2 regions of the Paenibacillus ilasis genome follow, and region 2 is predicted to be linked to the other one. Evidence: a T-box and tRNA genes for the amino acid it is inferred to sense, from the RefSeq annotation. Region 2 holds a T-box; the other holds one or more tRNA genes.
What was found. A T-box is a leader RNA that pairs with one kind of tRNA and senses whether it is charged. The one in region 2 lies ahead of ACETK5_RS24525 (arginine--tRNA ligase), so its partner is inferred to be a tRNA-Arg.

Region 1 (9,947 bases), on a different contig from region 2:
GAAATCATTATTCGTAAACACCTGGGACAGCTGAATCGCACGGTCAGGACGGTAGTTCAGGAAGATGACGGAATCTCCGCTCTCCACCAAACTAACCGGCTCGCCTTCACCATTCACCATTACGGTCGGTTCAACGAATTCATCGTAAACCGATTTCTCGTAAGATTCAGTGATGGCTTTCAGCGGATCCGTATATTTAGGTCCTTCGCCATACACCATGGCACGGTAAGCCTTCTCGACACGGTCCCAACGCTTGTCGCGGTCCATCGCATAATAACGACCGGAAAGCGTAGCGATTTGGCCAACGCCCACTTCTTCAATCTTCGCAATCAGATCCTTAACGAACTGCTTGCCGCTGTCCGGTGCCACGTCGCGTCCATCCATGAAGCCATGGATGTATACGTCATGGAAATCTTCCTTTTTGCAAAGATCCAGCATGGCGAACATATGCTCAATATGACTGTGAACGCCGCCGTCGGATACCAATCCGTACAAATGCAGCTTCTTGTTGTTGTTCTTGGCAGCGCGAACGGCTTCCACCAACGTTTCGTTCTCGAAGAATTCTCCTTCACGAATCGACTTCGTGATACGGGTCAAGTCCTGATACACAATCCGGCCTGCGCCGATGTTCAAGTGACCCACTTCGGAGTTCCCCATTTGGCCTTCCGGCAAGCCTACAGCTTCACCGCAAGCGGTCAACGTGGTGTTCGGGTATTGCTTCAAATACCGGTCGTAGTTAGGCTTGTTCGCTTGAGCGACCGCATTGCCCACCTCGGTGTTGCGAAGCCCGAAACCGTCCATGATGATCAGAGCTACGGGTTTTGGAGCAGACATTTACTTCGCCCCCTCAACGAGTGCGATGTAGGAAGCCGGTTGTAGACTTGCACCACCAACGAGCGCGCCGTCGATGTCGCTTTGTCCCATATACTCCGCTACATTTTCAGGCTTCACGCTACCGCCGTATTGAATGCGAACTTGCTCGGCAACGGTTTCGCCGTACAGACCTTTAACGAGTTCACGAATATAAGCGATGACTTCGTTCGCATCCTCTGCCGTAGAGGACTTGCCCGTTCCGATCGCCCAGATTGGCTCATAAGCAATAACAACATGAATCGCTTGATCAGCCGGAACACCTGCGAACGCAGCTTCCGTTTGTACTTTGCACACGTCTTTGGTTTGGCCGGCTTCGCGTTCTTCCAGCTTTTCGCCAACGCATACGATCGGAAGAAGACTATGACGGAATGCCGCATGTACCTTCTTGTTCACGATCTCATCGGTTTCGGCAAAATACTGACGGCGCTCGGAATGTCCAATAATGACATAGTCCACGCCCAGATCCTTCAGCATCAACCCGCTGATTTCACCCGTAAAGGCGCCATTATCTTCAAAATGAAGATTTTGTGCACCGATTTTGATGTTCGTGCCCTTGACCGCTTCAACCAATGCAGGAAGATTGGTAAATGGCGCGCAAATCACGCTTTCCACGCCTTCTACTTCCGCTTTGCCTTTCACATCTTCAATAAATGAAGCTGCTTCCGGAACGGTTTTGAACATTTTCCAGTTACCAGCTATGATAGGTGTTCTCACACGATTCACTCCTTTATTCCCCCGAAGAATCGGGGTCCAAACTTCATCCACTTGCTATCCAATTGTAGTGCCTATTTCTATTTATCGTTCAGTGCCACAACACCAGGAAGTGCTTTGCCTTCCATGAACTCAAGAGATGCACCGCCGCCTGTCGAGATGTGATTCATCTTGTCGGCAAGGCCGAATTTCTCCGCTGCTGCAGCCGAGTCGCCGCCGCCGATAATCGTGTAAGCTTCCGTATCCGCACAAGCTTGTGCCACTTCACGAGTACCGTTGCTGAACGGAGCGATTTCGAATACACCCATAGGACCGTTCCACACGACAAGTTTGGAGTTCTTGATCACTTCTGCATACTTGGCGCGAGTCTTAGGACCGATGTCAACGCCTTCCCAATCGGCTGGGATGCCGTCGATATCAACGATCTTGGTATTCGCGTCTGCACTGAACTCGTCCGTAACGACGATATCTTCCGGCAGGTAGAAGTTTTTGCCCAGCTCTTTAGCTTTCTCGATAAAACCGAGTGCAACATCAAGCTTCTCTTTATCAAGCAGAGATTGACCAATTTCATGGCCTTGAGCTTTGAAGAACGTGTAAGCAAGTCCACCGCCGATGATGACATTGTCAGCAAGCGTAAGCAGGTTGTCGATCACGTCGATTTTGTCCTTAACCTTCGATCCACCGATGATGGCGGTAAAAGGACGGTCCGGATTCGAAAGGGCTTTGCCGAGAACGGACAGCTCTTTTTCCATCAACAATCCCGATACAGCCGGAAGATGATGAGCGATACCTTCTGTCGAAGCGTGCGCACGGTGAGCAGCACCAAACGCGTCATTCACGAACAGATCGGCCAGTTCAGCGAATTGCTTCGCAAGTTCCGGATCATTCTTCTCTTCACCAGCGTAAAAACGAACATTTTCAAGCACGAGCACATCGCCGTTTTGCAGCTTCTCTACCTGCGCTTTAACCGCTTCTCCTACGGCTTCATCCGCTTTGGCTACCGGTTTGCCGAGCAGCTCGGACAGACGCTGACTTGCCGGAGTCAGGCGCAAAGATTCAACGACCTCACCTTTTGGACGGCCCATGTGGCTGGCCAGGATGACTTTCGCTCCTTGCTCTACCAAATATTTAATGGTCGGCAAAGTCTCGCGAATACGAGTGTCGTCTGTAATTTTACCATCTTCGAGCGGTACATTGAAATCGACGCGGACAAACACCCGTTTGCCGCTTACTTCTACATCACGTACACTTTTCTTGTTCATCTCCACGTTCCTCCTAAGAAAACTATTCTCCTCACCGACAGCATGCAGTTGCTCTCGTTTCTCTCTCTATCGCTAACCAGCGCCCGGATCTTGTCTATTCTTCCCAGTGCTCTGGCATGAAAACAAGGAAAAACCATGAACCAAAGAGGAGACCCGTGAAACGGAACTCCTCTTCGATTGTATGGCTAGATCAATTACAGACCTTTGCTTGCGATGTAAGCAGCGAGGTCAACGACACGGTTGGAGTAGCCCCACTCGTTGTCATACCAAGAAACAACTTTCACCATGTTGTCGCCAACTACCATAGTGGAGAGCGAATCGATCGTGGAAGAAGCTGGGTCGCCATTGTAGTCGCTGGATACAAGCGGCTCTTCGGAGTAGTTCAAGATGCCTTTGAGCGGGCCTTCAGCAGCAGCTTTCAGTGCTCCGTTTACATCTTCAAGCGTTACGTTTTTGGACAGCTCAACTACGAGGTCCGTTACGGAAACGTTCTTTGTAGGTACACGCATTGCCATACCGTTCAATTTGCCTTTCAATTGTGGCAGAACGAGGCTAACCGCTTTAGCAGCACCTGTTGTGGATGGAATGATGTTCTCAGCAGCTGCACGAGCACGACGCAGATCTTTGTGCGGAAGATCAAGCACTTGCTGGTCATTCGTGTAGGAGTGAACTGTAGTCATCATACCTTTAACGATACCGAACTTCTCGTCAAGAACTTTAGCAAAAGGAGCCAAGCAGTTTGTCGTACAAGAAGCGTTGGAGATTACAGTATGGTTAGCTGCATCGTATTTGTCTTCGTTAACGCCCATAACGATCGTGATATCTTCGTCAGTTGCTGGAGCGGAGATGATAACTTTCTTAGCGCCGCCTTTCAAGTGAGCGGAAGCTTTGTCTTTCGCTGTGAAAATACCAGTGGATTCTACAACGATTTCTACGCCATACTCAGCCCAAGGCAATGCTTCTGGGTTACGCTCAGCGAATACTTTCACTTCACGGCCGTTTACAACGAGTGCGCCTTCTTTAGCTTCAACCGTTGCATTAAGTCTGCCGTGAGTTGTGTCATATTTCAAAAGGTGTGCCAGCGTTTTTACATCCGTCAAATCGTTGATTGCCACGATTTCAACTTCGCTGTTGTTCAGCGCAGCGCGGAACACGTTACGTCCAATACGTCCAAAACCGTTAATACCTACTTTAACCATGAGTAGTTCCCTCCATATTTGTAAAATTTATATATTCAAGATTGGCCGTTAAGCCAATCAAGACAACAATAATGAAAAATCAATTGTACGCCCGTGGATTCAAATACCGGCGTCAATCTCCTTCTCGACTTCCAGTGCCGCGGCTTCATCGGTAACGAGAATATCCTCATGTCCGAATTTCAGCACCGCGTGAATCGCCTTGCCCTTGCCTTGACCCCCAGCAATGCCGATGATCGTCTCCGTCCGCATAATATCCTCAAGCCGCAGCCCGAGGGTAAGCATTTTGTGGACAACTTCGCCATCTTCACTAAAGTAGTAGCCGAAGGATTCCGCAATCGCGCCATCGGCCTGCAAGTTCTGAATCGAGTTTTCATCCAGCTTGCGTCTTCTTGCCATTTCCATGGCATCTCCGATGCCGTGAATAATGACTCGGCAGCGCCTGATCACATCCACAATCTCCTGGATATGCTGATCCTGCACCAAAGACTGGTAGGCATCCTCGCTAAGCAGATCCGGTACATGCAGCAATCGGTACTCAGCTCCCACGCGCTTAGCCATCTTAGAGGCAATGGTGTTCGCTTGAATCTCGACACTCTCCCCGAGACCGCCCCGGGCAGGCACAAACCATGTGCTTGTCAGCGGTTCGCCACCAGGCAAAGAGGACATCTGCTCTGCTACTTCGGCAAGCGTGGAGCCGCCTGTTACGGCAATCGTATCTCCATCCTGTACAAAGCTTAGCAGCGTTCTTGCTCCGGCACGGCCAAGCTCGCGTTTGACTTCCGGAGATGACTCACTGTCACCGGGAATAATGACCACTTTACGAAGCCCGTAAGCCTGACGGATCTTCTCTTCCAGTTCAACCAGTCCGAATAACTCATTCATAACCGGTTCCAGTTCCTCCAGCAAGCATATCCCTGAACTGCTGATCCGCATGCCAAGCGTTTCAATCTCGATCAGCCCTTGCGCTTTCAGAAGATCCGTCTCTGCTCTGAGGACACGCTCGGTCATCGAGAGTGATGAAGCCAGTGTTCTTCGGCCAACAATTCCGGACAACTTGATCTGATGAAGGATGGAATACCTTCGTTTAAGAGTGTCCATCAGATCCGGCAGAAGCTGCTCTTGTATTTCTAATAGGTTACGCATGCATTCCACTCCTGCAAACTTCGTCTCGGCTCTCCTCTGCCTGGTCGTAAAATGTCCCAGTCAAACTTTTTAAGTCCCACCCTTATTCTAACCAATAATCAGACCGGTTGCAAGTGTCCGAAAGTATATTTCTCTGCCCCAGGCATTCTTATACATTATGACCAACTACAGGCTTGTCTATATAATAGGAACAAAGTTTTGCCTGCTATTGTATTTTTGAAAAAGATGCGGTATAATCAACTTCGTTGCTAATTTTTTTAGATATCAGAAAGTGTCAACTTCGTGGAGTCAGCTTCCTGATATCGCAAGAAAAACTACTGCTAAATGCGGTTTGTCTTCTTTGAATGTACGTCGATAGACGTTTCTCTTATGCGCCCGTGGTCCAATGGATATGACGTAGGCCTCCGGAGCCTGAGATCGAGGTTCGATTCCTCGCGGGCGCGCCATTTTATCTTTATTCTCTATACTGATTACCCTAAAGTGCCCATGACGGCTCTTTTTTTTACCCAATAGTTTGACTATCTTTGACTTTTTGATTTAAATTGTTTATCATGTGGGTAATACGGTAACAGTATTTATATGAGGTACTTAAGAGGAGGTTTTCCACGTGAGTTTTATACCTATGGTCGTTGAACAAAGCAACCGCGGTGAGCGGGCATACGACATCTATTCCAGATTGCTGAAAGACCGCATTATCTTCCTCGGCTCCGACGTAAATGACGTGGTCGCCAATTCCATCATTGCTCAAATGCTGTTCTTGTCGGCTGAGGATCCTGAGAAGGATATTCATCTTTACATCAACAGTCCTGGCGGTTCCATTACCGCAGGTATGGCGATATTCGATACGATGCAGTTCATCAAGCCGGACGTTTCGACGATCTGTGTCGGCATGGCTGCTTCCATGGGCGCATTCCTGCTCAACGCAGGCGCTAAAGGCAAACGTTACGGTCTGCCTAACAGCGAAATTATGATTCACCAGCCGCTCGGCGGCGCACAAGGTCAAGCCACGGATATTGAGATCCGTGCTCGCCGCATTCTCAAAATGCGCGACAAACTGAACCGCATCCTGTCCGAACGCACGGGCCAACCGCTGGAGCGCATTGAGAAGGATACCGATCGTGACTACTTCATGACGGCTGACGAAGCTAAAGAGTATGGCCTGATCGATCAAGTACTGGAAAATACACCACCGCAAGGACTATAAAAGAAATGAAGCAAAGGGCAGGCGCCGTTATCCGGTGCCTGCCCTTTGTTATCCTCTGGATTCATTGAAAACTTCGAGTACTAAATAGTGAGTGTATCCCCTCCGGTCGCTGTTGAAATCGGGAAACATGAATGAATGGATAAGGAGGTTTCCCGATTTCAAAGGCGAACGCGTTGCTCCTCCAAGGATACTCTCACTTCGGTACGATTTTTTCAATAAAACATAAAGACGGTAAGGGCACTCCCCTCCTAAAAGGCCTCCCTTAACTTGAGGGGAGGGGAATACAGGAAAACCCATTTTCCTCGATAAACACAAAAAATCCCTTGATCGCTGGAAGGGAGAATACACACTCTCCACGTTCCATGATCAAGGGATTTATCGCAATTGGTTCCAGCACAGTGTTACTTCAGGACAGCATCATATATCTCAACAAGCTATGGTATGAAATTAAATGATCACAGTTTACACAAACCGCTTATCATATGCTCTTACTTCCACTCTTTCAGTTTCAGCTCAAACTCCGGAAATCCATAAGCATACGCCGTGTACTCATAAAGCTGGAAGTACAGCACCGCAGCATTATCCTTCACATAAAAATCAGCATCGGCAGGCACGCCCTCAAATCCGCCGAGGTAGCCTCCTTCTTTCTTCATCTTGCTCAGCACCAGGTTGTTCAGCTTCTGCTTGTTCTTGCCCTGCATGTTGATGAAATCGCCCAGCTTCATCTGCTTGCCGTCCTTCAAGGAGAACGTGAAGCTTTTACGGAAGGTCATGCCATGGGCGCCGCCGGTATACGAGTAATCGTACGCCGTAATGCTCAGGATGTCGTTCTGGTTGTAATGGACCACGAAGTCACCACTGAATTCGTATGGGAAACTGGATTCCGACGGCGGGAATTCCTCAGCATTCCCTTCGGCACCGGTGATTACGCCGGACGCATTTTCTTTCAGCACTTTGTTGATCTCGGCTTGAACCTCTGCATTATCGAGTCCGCTGATTACAGGATAGTTCACAACGGCATCCACGCCCTGAATCTTCTTCTTCAGCGCTACCGACTTAATGGTGATGTCATTCTGCTTCTTCTGTGTCATGCTGAGAGTTTTCAAGGAAGGATTCCATTGCCCCTGAACACCCATGTATTCGCTGATCGTTTTGAACGGCACATAGAGACGACCATTCATGATCTGTCCGCCAGGCTCGCCGGCATACGAGCCATTCACCAGAATACCGATTTCAGTTGAATCATATACGATAGCGCTCAGTTTGTTATAACCGTTACCCAGTGTATACGTACGGTTTTTTGCATCATATTTAAGAGGCATCCCCAGGCCGTCCCGCAAAGCGGTTGCCGGCACATAAGTTACCCCGTGCAGCACGAGACCTTTCTGTGACAGGGTCTTGCCATTCCATTTCAGTACGACTTCATTCTTTGAGGATTTTTGGCTGGCGGAAACGGTTGCCTTAGCGGCGCTTGCATCGATGACCTGTCCGCTCAAACCCAGACTGCCAAGCAGGACGCTAGTTGCAATTAATGATGCACATACACGAAATTTAGGATTCATATCAGAATTCCACCTTTGTTAAATTAAGTTTCCGTTAGTTGTTAATCTATTACCCTTAATCATTATAAGGAAAGCTTTCAATGTATTGGTAACAAAGCCAGTGACAATTTTGATTCCAGGCCGTAGGGCCTATATGTTTTCATTATTCTTTCCGTACGCACGCCGCTACACTAAGAAACACACCGAACAAGAGAGCACATGAACCCGCAAGCAGCAGTAATTCACTGCCTTGGACAACGTAAGCAAGAAAAATAAAACCGATGCCAACGAGTGCACTGTGAATACTCAATAACAGCAGATGCAGCGCGCTTTTCCTGAAGAAGTTCAGAAGCAATACCGCTCCAACACCAGCCACGATTCCCGCAATAACCAACAAGCCCATCACATCGCTCAAGCCGCTTTCTCCTTTTCTGATTAAACGCATAGAAACCTCGTTTATGTCATTTGCGTCCTTCCCTTATATATAACAACGAGACGGGCCCCAAAGTTGTGGTTCAATTCGTATAAATCGGCCAATTTTTCCTATTCCGGGTCTTAGGACCTATTCTTCACAAACAAAAAAAGAGCCTGCCCCCAATGGGACAGACTTTTTTATTACAAAAATATGAAAATGTAAGCTATCATTAACGACCGCTCTTCAGCTCGGACCACTGACGATCATAGATTGAGAGCGAGTCACCGACATTATCGAGCCACTCGGTACGGCCCAGCTCTTCATCTGTCAGGTTGATCATCGTATTGGTGCGGTATTCCTCGCTATGGAATTCCATCGCCTTGGTGTTCGGATTGCTGTATCCGATGAATTCATAGTTTTTGGCGCTGACCTCAGGCTCCATCATGAAGTTGATGAATTTCTCGGCCAGCTCTTTATTCTTGGCACCCTTAGGAATCGCGTAGTTATCAGAGAAGATGGTAGCCCCTTCTTCTGGCACGACATACGCCACATCCGGATTCTCAGCTGCAATAAAGGCCGCATCTCCGGACCAGACCGTAGCAATCCAGCCTTCTTCTTGGATCATCTTCTGCTTGATATTATCCGTATCAAACGCGAGCACATTGGGCAGCAAGGTCTTCAGGTCATCCGTACCTGCGGTGATTTCCGCTTCATCCGTACTGCTGTTGGATTTCCCCTGCTTCTTCAGCGCCATGCCGATCATTTCGCGGTTGTCGTCCAGAAGCAGGACTTTCCCCTTGTATTCCGGGTTCCAGAGGTCTTCCCAGCTGTTGATCTCGTCCTTAACATACTTCTTGTTATATGCAATTCCCGTTACACCGGACGTGTAGACAATCGAATATTTATTGCCCGGGTCATAAGAAGGATCTTTGAAAGTATCCGTAAGATTGACGAAGTTCGGGATATTATTCATATCAAGCGGCTCAAGCAGCTCCGATTCAATCATCGTTGTCACCATATAATCGGACGGCTGAATGAGGTCATATCCACTGCCGCCAGCCTTGATTTTAGCCAGCAGGTCTTCATTGTTTGCGTAATTGTCGTAGGTTACCTTCACGTCGAACTTCTCTTCAAAGTCCTTCAGCACCTCGGGATCAAAGTTATCCGCCCAGCTGTAAATGTGAAGCGTCTCCTTATCCGAGCCGCAGCCGGCCAGCAGTCCTACAGACAATACCGCAACCATGCCTGCCGTCAGCAGGCGGGTCCATCTTGATTTTTTCAATTCAATATCTCCTCTCTTTCCGGTTCCATGTTTTATTTCGAAAAAAGCGTTTCTATCGCTTAAATCGGTAATGTTTTATGTTTCTTTTCCCCGCTGCCGCGGTTAAGAATATATTGCGCTAACAGAATCAGCGTGATGCTGACCAGAATGAGCAGCGTACACAGCGCGTTAATCTCTGGCGAGATACCGCGCTTCACCTGAGCGTAAATATAGATCGGCAGCGTCGTTGAGCTTGGACCGGCGACAAAAAAGCTGACCATAAAGTCATCTAATGACAGCGTAAAAGCAATCAAGGCGCCGGAGATAATGCCCGGTGC
Region 2 (7,672 bases):
GAGGAGGCATCGAGCTTGCAGCTTACTAAAATATCACAGAATACCGCCATTTTATTGGAGCATGCCCGAAAATCGGGGCTGACTTCCTCCGAACTGCTGGAGGCTGTGCGCTTGGGTGAGGTAGACAGATTCCAAGTTGCGAACAATGGTCATTTTCACTACGAGGAACTGTTTTCTTATGCAAACGAACATGGGGAAGATTTGGAGAAGGCCGTCAGCGAGGGATACAAAATTACGTTTAATACCCGCAACGGGTTGAAGATCTGGCTGGAGGAAGCCTTCCGCATCAGCTCGGAATCCGATTTTAGTGTAGGTGAAGGCATTATTGAGGGGCTGAAGCTCCAAGAGGAGCAGGTCGCTCGCTTGAAAGAAGCGTTGGCTGTCAATTGGACCCTGCAGGAAGAGCCGGCAGCAGATGGCGTCCAGGTCAGACTGGCCGTCAGAGGGTTGCAATAATATAAGATAGCCACCGTACGTATTCGCAGGAATAGTATGGTGGCTTTTTTTATAAAATATGATCCGCTAATTCTTCAGAGGGAATTTACATCCGGCTCGGTGTAGGCAGTCCCAGGACCTCCAACGCTTCGCCAAGCGTGTTCTTGAATAAGGAAGTGAGCCATACACGGAACTGGAGCACTTCATCCGCCGATTTCAGAATCGGGCATGCCGAATAAAAATTGTTAAACAAGGAGCACAGCTCATAAGTAAAGTTACAGATGGCGCTTGGAGATAGTTCCCGTCCGGCGGCGTATAGGGTATCATGCCAGGTGCTGATATGGCGAAGCAGCGCATGCTCCGCTTTTTCCATCGCAGGGAACCGGGCAGGCACCGACGGCGTAACACCGGCTTCTTGAGCTTTATTGAGCACGCTGAGTGCACGCGCATAGGAGTAGAGCAGGTATACCCCCGTATTTCCTGATATTTCAGTCGCCTGCTTCAGATCGAACACCACCTCGGTTTGCAGTGCAAAGCGAAGCAGATAGTAACGGATGGAGGCGGCTGCGATCGTATGACTGGATAAACCGTTTTTATCGGAACGGGTGTCTTCGATGAACTTGGCTACTTGGTGGATAAGCTCGGTGATTTTAATTCCGATTCCCTGACGCCCGGACATCGCATAGGACGCTTTCCCATCGGAAGTATCGATTCCGAGATCCGCAGCCGCAGAAGGGCTTAACGAAACGACGCCGTAGCTGACATGACGGAGCTTGTCGGCCTCTTTTTGGAATCCTAGGCTTTCCAGCGCCTGCTTTACCATTGCCTGCGGGTACTGCTGTCTGTAGTCAATGACGTTGATGACTATGTCTGCTTTGCCAAAAGTGAGCTGCTCGCCATGGGTGCTCGTCGTCCAAACCTCGTCTGTGAATTTTTTATATACAAAATCGTTGGAGAGCACACCGTATTTCCACAAATGATAGGCGATGTCTTTGGCAGTGTAGGTCAGTATGCCATTCGAGCGTACCAGCACTTTATCCATGCTGTGGTCTGACTCGGGATCGTCCCCGGCTTCCGCTCCTGTTTGCTTGAGCACCCAACAGCCAGCAAGTTTACCCTCGGTTTCCTGATGGAAGAGGGGCGTGTTCTTCAACAGCTCGAACGCCGACGCCCAGAATCCCTCTCTGACAATGCTGCTCTCCCACACAAGCAGATCATAGTCAATGCCGAACTGCTTCATTTCTTCAAGATGCTCTTTAACGATTCGCTCGGCCACGAGCAGTCCGATCCAGGATAGATTCTGGTTGCCCTCTTCCAGTGCGTGCAGAACCTCGGTCCGATGCTGAACCAGCCCAGGTTCTCTTTCATAGGCCTTATTGGTGCTTGAATAGACGTCCCAGCAGTAATCGCCGAACCGGGCATGTTCCTTGGACAGCGGCGTATGGAGCATCCCGACCACCGTATCTGCCAGTTGATTGCCAAGGTCGTCGATATAATTATGAACCTCCACCTCGTAACCAAGCTTCCTCATCAGCCTGACCAACGTATCCCCGATACAGGAGTTTCTTAGATGGCCGATATGGGCGGATTTGTTCGGATTGATGGAAGTATGCTCAATGACAATCTTCTCGTTTGTTGCCGGAGGCAATTCAAAGCGATGCCCAGCCCAATATTCCCAATCGATACGCAGATTCATAAAACCTGGGGCAACAATCTCCGTAGCATAGACAAGCTGATTGTAGGACGTATCCTGCTCAAGCTCGGCTTGAATCAGCTCGGCAATGTGCAGCGGAGGCTTACGAAGCAGCTTTGCTAGCTGCATCGCAATGTTGGTGGCGTAATCCCCATGCTCCATGCTGGCAGGCTGCTCAACCCGGACTGGAGTGGAATCCGGCAGTTTGGCGCCCGAAGCTTCACACACCTGGTTTACTGCTTGTTGAAGGCTCGAAGTAATCAAATGACTTAACACGTTAAATCCCCCTTTCAAAATAAAAAAACACGTCGGAAAAATCAAAAAAAGCCCTCATCTCCTAAAGAGACGAGGACTTGTGCTCGCGGTACCACTCTTGTTGTTAAACCGATAGGGTTTAACCACCTTTATACGATAACGGTGTAAGCCGGGGCTCCCTACAGCATTTCACTTCGGAAGGCCATCTCCTGGGTCCGCTTCACGGCCGACTTTGTACCGGTTTCCACCCTCCCGGCTCGCTTGGACTAAAGTCAAGTGCAGTTACTCTCCCAATCAACGAAAATAATATCTTCAAGTTTTTTTCATATTATAACCATTCTATTTAGAAAAGCAACCCCCAAATGACTAAACCTTCTCTGCAAAGATTCGCAGGCGCCTGTAATCTGCGTAAAATGCATCCTCATGCCAGAGCGTCGTTTGGGCAGCTTGGCTGATGCGGGCAATTGCTTTGTCCTTCTCGCCGGCCGAGAATCCAGCGAAGAAGAGATCGCCAAAATGTTGCAGCCAATACTTCATACCGTCCTTGCCCTCAGGCAGCTTCGTGGGACGGTCGAAGTGATGGGCGACATGCACCCGGAACCCTTGGGATTCAAGCAGGCTGGCATACTGGCCAAGACTAGGAAAATACCACGGATTCCTGGTGTCGGCATCGATTCCATAATGATCGGCGAACACCGTTTTCAAGGCTTGATAGATTCCGTCGATATTCCCCTTGCCTCCAAATTCCGCGACGAATCGGCCGCCGGGTTTGAGGGCTCCATGGACGGAGCGTACCACGCCTGCAGCATCCTTCATCCAGTGCAGGGCAGCATTGGAGAAGACGGCATCATACGGCGTTTCGGTTTCGAAGTTCTCTCCGTCTCCGGTCAGAAACGAAAGCCCGGGGTATTTGCTTTTTGCGCGTTCAATCATTTCTGCCGAATAATCCATGCCGGTTACGTATGCACCCGAAACGGATATTTCATAAGCCAAATCACCGGTCCCGCAGCCCAGGTCGAGAATCCGTTCTCCGGGTTGAGGCGCAAGAAGCTCTACGACTCCTTTTCCATAAGCCGAGACAAACGATAACTGCCGATCATAATCGTAAGCTTTCCATACTTGCTCTGACATAACAACACCCCTTCACCCATGAATTATCCTCATTGTGACATGTTTATCTTATAATTAGAAATATATAGATGTGATAATATTGATAGGTTTTATCAATAAACGAACAGACAAAAAGCCGCTGAGCAGCGGTTTTATGTAGAACCTTATTTGACGGCAACCAGAAGAGCGCCAACGGCAATGAGTGCAACGCCAGCTGCGTTAATCCAGGATATCTTTTCTCCAAGAAACACAAAGGCAAGAATGACCGCGATGACAACGCTCAACTTATCGATCGGACCTACCTGCGATACTTTGCCGTATTTTAGCGCGAGAAAATAAAACAGCCAGGACAATGCCCCCGCGATGCCGCTGAGCACAATGAAGCTTAATGCTTTCTTCTGAACCAGAATGTCACCGAGTTCCGAGAATTTGCCCTGAACCCCCACGACCCCCAGCAGAAATAGTGCCATGATGACAGAGCGAATGGCCGTTGCCGAGTTGGCATCGATGTTTTGCAGGCCGATTTTTCCGAAAATGGCGACAAGTGCCGCCGTGACCGCAGACAGCAATGCGTATACAAGCCATAATGGCAATGCTGATCTCTCCTTCCTGACAAAGATAAAGTCTCTGATTAATGTACCGGATTCCTTTATAATAGTATAGAGCAATTTTTACGATATCATGAATTCTCAAGGGATAAACGATTTGGAAGGGACTGGATGAAAAATGACGCATTATATAGCGCCTTACGCAGAAGAGTTTCATGATCGGCTGGTGGAATTATGGCTTCATGCCGTATCCCAAACGCACGATTTCCTGACGGAGGAAGATATCGGGTTTTACTATGATATGATGCAAAACGGAGCGCTGAGATCCATGGAGATCTGGGTCTGCTTGAATACGGAACAGGAACCGATTGGATTTATGGGGCTGGATGGCTCCAAAATTGAAATGCTGTTTGTGGATCCCCGCCATCACGGTCAAGGTACGGGAACGACACTGATAAGGCACGCCGAACAGCTGAAGGGGCGGAGGCTGCAAGTCGATGTGAATGAACAGAACCCCAAGGCCCATGCCTTTTATAAAAAATACGGATTTGTGCAAATCGGCCGCTCCGAGCTGGACGGCTCCGGGAAGCCGTTTCCGCTTATTCACATGCAGCTGCCTTATCCATCCGATGAAAAAGGGAGGTGCAGCTAAACTGGAGGAATCAAAGTTTTTTCCGAGTAACTTGTCGTTTCGATATCCTTGGCGCTCCTATCAGAAGAGGGTATTGGACGGGCTTGAGCATCATCTGAAGAATCGCCATCTGCATCTGGTAGCGCCCCCAGGTTCGGGAAAAACCGTTCTGGGACTGGAAGTCATGCTGCGAATAAATCGGCCCACCATTATATTAGCTCCCACGCTCACCATTAAGCAGCAATGGGCAAGCCGCCTCGTGGAACTGTTCCTTGATGAGCAGGACCAGCCCGAATGGATCTCTACTTCACTCAAACGACCGGCCTTGGTAACGATTACGACCTATCAAGCCCTTCACAGTCTGCTAAGTGCGGCAGGCCAGCAGACGTCTGCGAGGAAGAAAAACACGGCGGAGATGGAGTATGTGGTTCAAGCCGGAGATGAGAACCGCGAGTTTTCAGATACGGGCATGGAAGGCTCTGAGGCGGAGCGGGTAGGGAGTGACAGTGACCGCGAGGATGATATCACGGACGGTACCGAGGCACAAGCAGCTCTGGAACTGTTGAAGGAACGGGGATATCATACCGTCATTTTTGACGAGGCGCATCATCTTCGGATGTCTTGGTGGCAAAGTGCCATGCAGCTATGCGAAATGTTGGATCAGCCAACGAAAATCGCGCTTACGGCGACGCCGCCATACGACGTCAATCCGAGGGAATGGCAGCGATATATCGACCTTTGCGGTCCCATAGACGAAGAAATCAGCGTCCCCGAGCTAGTCCGCCATGGGGAGCTTTGCCCGCATCAGGATTACATAAGCTTGACGATGCCTACTCAAGAGGAGGCAGCTAAACTAAAGGAGTTTCGGCTGCAGGCAGCGCAGGTCAGAGACGAGCTGGTGCGGGATCAGTTTCTGGCAGACCAAATCGCCAATCATCCCTGGATTGCACAATCCGAAACGTACATGGAGGAAATTTTGTCCTCGCCGGGATATTACTCCAGCATGGTGTTTTATCTGCGTGCCGCCAATCAGCCGATCTGGAAGGACGCAGTGAAGCTGCTCGGCATGAAAGAGAAGGAAACGCCCGACTTTTCTGAGGAGTGGCTGGAGGAGCTCCTTGGCGGCATCCTGTATAAAGATACACATATAAATGGCGAGCTGCCGGAGTTAAAGACTTTGCAGAAGAGGCTCAGTCGGTTGGGCATGATTGAACGTCGTAGGGTATATATGCGTTCTACACCTGCCTTTGACAAAATGCTGGTCCAAAGTGTCTCTAAATTGCATGGGATCAGCCGTATTCTTGAATTCGAGCGTTCCATTCTGGAAGATAGCTTGCGGATGGTCATCTTGACCGATTATATCCGCAAGGAGGACCTGCCGAAGGATGCAGATGACGAGAAGCCGCTGAATCGGCTCGGCGTTGTCCCTATTTTTGAGTTGATCCGAAGGCAGCTAGCTCAGAAAAGCGGTTCACAGCGCGAGCACGAGCTGCCCATAGGCATTCTGACAGGCTCCTTTGTTGTGCTGCCGGTAGCGGCTATACCTTTGGCTAGGGCTTGCGCCGAACGGCGAGGGCATCGCTTATCGGAGCGACCCCTTGAACACGACAGCCGCTATGTAACGATTGATGTTCGTGATACGAATCGCTCGGCCATTGTCGCAATCATAACGGAAGTGTTTTCCGAGGGAGAAATCCAAGTGCTGATCGGTACAGCGGCTCTTCTGGGTGAGGGTTGGGATGCTCCCGGAATCAATTCCTTGATCATGGCATCGTATGTAGGCTCGTTCATGCTATCTAATCAGATGAGGGGACGGGCGATTCGCGCCCAGCGCGGGAACCCGGATAAGACCGGAGCGATTTGGCATCTGGCATGCGTAGATACAGCCAGGATCGATGGCGGCGAAGATTTGAGCTCGCTTGGGCGAAGATTTCGTTCTCTTGTCGGTTTATCGATCTCGCACCAGACCATAGAGTCGGGCATGGAGCGCATGGGGCTTGACCTTCGGAAAGGGCAAACCGCAGGAAGCATTAACGACTATAACCGCGACACATGGGAGCGAGCGAGGCAGCGGCATCTTCTGAAGGAGCGTTGGGATTCGGCGATTGCCCTTCACAGCTCCATGACGGAAGAACTGACGGCGGATCGAGAGAGTATCCCTAGGCCTGTAGTGTTTGCTCATACGGTGAAAGCCGTCCTCATTTTTGCCGTTGGTTTGGGGCTTGGTACCTTCACCGAGGCGATGACGTCACCGCGTTTGCTTCAATCGGACGCGCCGGTCTGGTTCAACGTGCTAATCCCAGTTGCCGTTGCTTTGCTCGTATCAAGCCCTTGGATATATAAAGCCATCAAAATGCTGGTACGGCATCAGTCGCTGGAGCGGAGTATCCGGGAGGTTGCTCTTGTCGTTTATACGACTCTGTTTGATATGAAGCTGGTCGAATCCGAGCCCAGCATTCACCGGTTGAAAGCGGAGGAAGAGGGGGGAACCGTTGTGTGTTGGCTGAAAGACGGAACCACGCAGGAGAAAACACTCTTTCTGAATTCGCTGCAGCAGGTGCTGGACCCGATCGAGAACCCGCGTTACCTTCTATACCGTGAATCGCGCCGCTGGTTTGTGATCAAACGGGATTACCATGCCGTGCCGGAGGAAATTGGTCGTCGAAAAGAGCATGCCGAGCAGTTTGCCCAATTGTGGCGTAAGCATATCGGTCCGGCCGAACTGGTATACACCCGTACCCCCGAAGGAAGGAAAATACTTCTGACCGCGCGAGGGAAAGCGTTGTCCTCTATTTTCGTGAAGAAATCGGATCGGGTTAGTGCTTGGCGGTAGTACACCGACTGTTTGCAGAAGATGTAGAGCAAGTGGTGAGGGCTGCGTTGCCTTAACGGACTAAGGAGCCGTTAATTGAGGAAAAAACGTTCTTACAGATATGGTAGCGGACCTGAAGGCCGTTATTTACGGAAAAAAAGGGTGATTTGCCTGTAAATTAGCTAAAT

Region 1: it encodes a tRNA-Arg, which carries the amino acid that the T-box ahead of ACETK5_RS24525 (arginine--tRNA ligase) is inferred to sense. The anticodon was not compared.

Annotation. Positions count from the first base shown of each region.
Region 1 covers NZ_JBHDJG010000002.1:63,292-73,238, reverse strand. Annotated here, with positions in the region: gene gpmI (2,3-bisphosphoglycerate-independent phosphoglycerate mutase) at 1-834, opposite strand, end outside; gene tpiA (triose-phosphate isomerase) at 835-1,587, opposite strand; gene ACETK5_RS20605 (phosphoglycerate kinase) at 1,665-2,846, opposite strand; gene gap (type I glyceraldehyde-3-phosphate dehydrogenase) at 3,041-4,045, opposite strand; gene ACETK5_RS20595 (sugar-binding transcriptional regulator) at 4,145-5,188, opposite strand; tRNA gene ACETK5_RS20590 (tRNA-Arg) at 5,560-5,634, shown strand; gene clpP (ATP-dependent Clp endopeptidase proteolytic subunit ClpP) at 5,796-6,392, shown strand; gene ACETK5_RS20580 (PdaC/SigV domain-containing protein) at 6,881-7,954, opposite strand; gene ACETK5_RS20575 (hypothetical protein) at 8,097-8,339, opposite strand; gene ACETK5_RS20570 (ABC transporter substrate-binding protein) at 8,578-9,630, opposite strand; gene ACETK5_RS20565 (ABC transporter permease) at 9,690-9,947, opposite strand, start outside.
Region 2 covers NZ_JBHDJG010000003.1:56,867-64,538, reverse strand. Annotated here, with positions in the region: gene ACETK5_RS24530 (hypothetical protein) at 16-456, shown strand; gene ACETK5_RS24525 (arginine--tRNA ligase) at 542-2,404, opposite strand; T-box leader at 2,467-2,690, opposite strand; gene ACETK5_RS24520 (class I SAM-dependent methyltransferase) at 2,750-3,514, opposite strand; gene ACETK5_RS24515 (EamA family transporter) at 3,658-4,086, opposite strand; gene ACETK5_RS24510 (acetyltransferase) at 4,220-4,693, shown strand; gene ACETK5_RS24505 (DEAD/DEAH box helicase family protein) at 4,725-7,505, shown strand.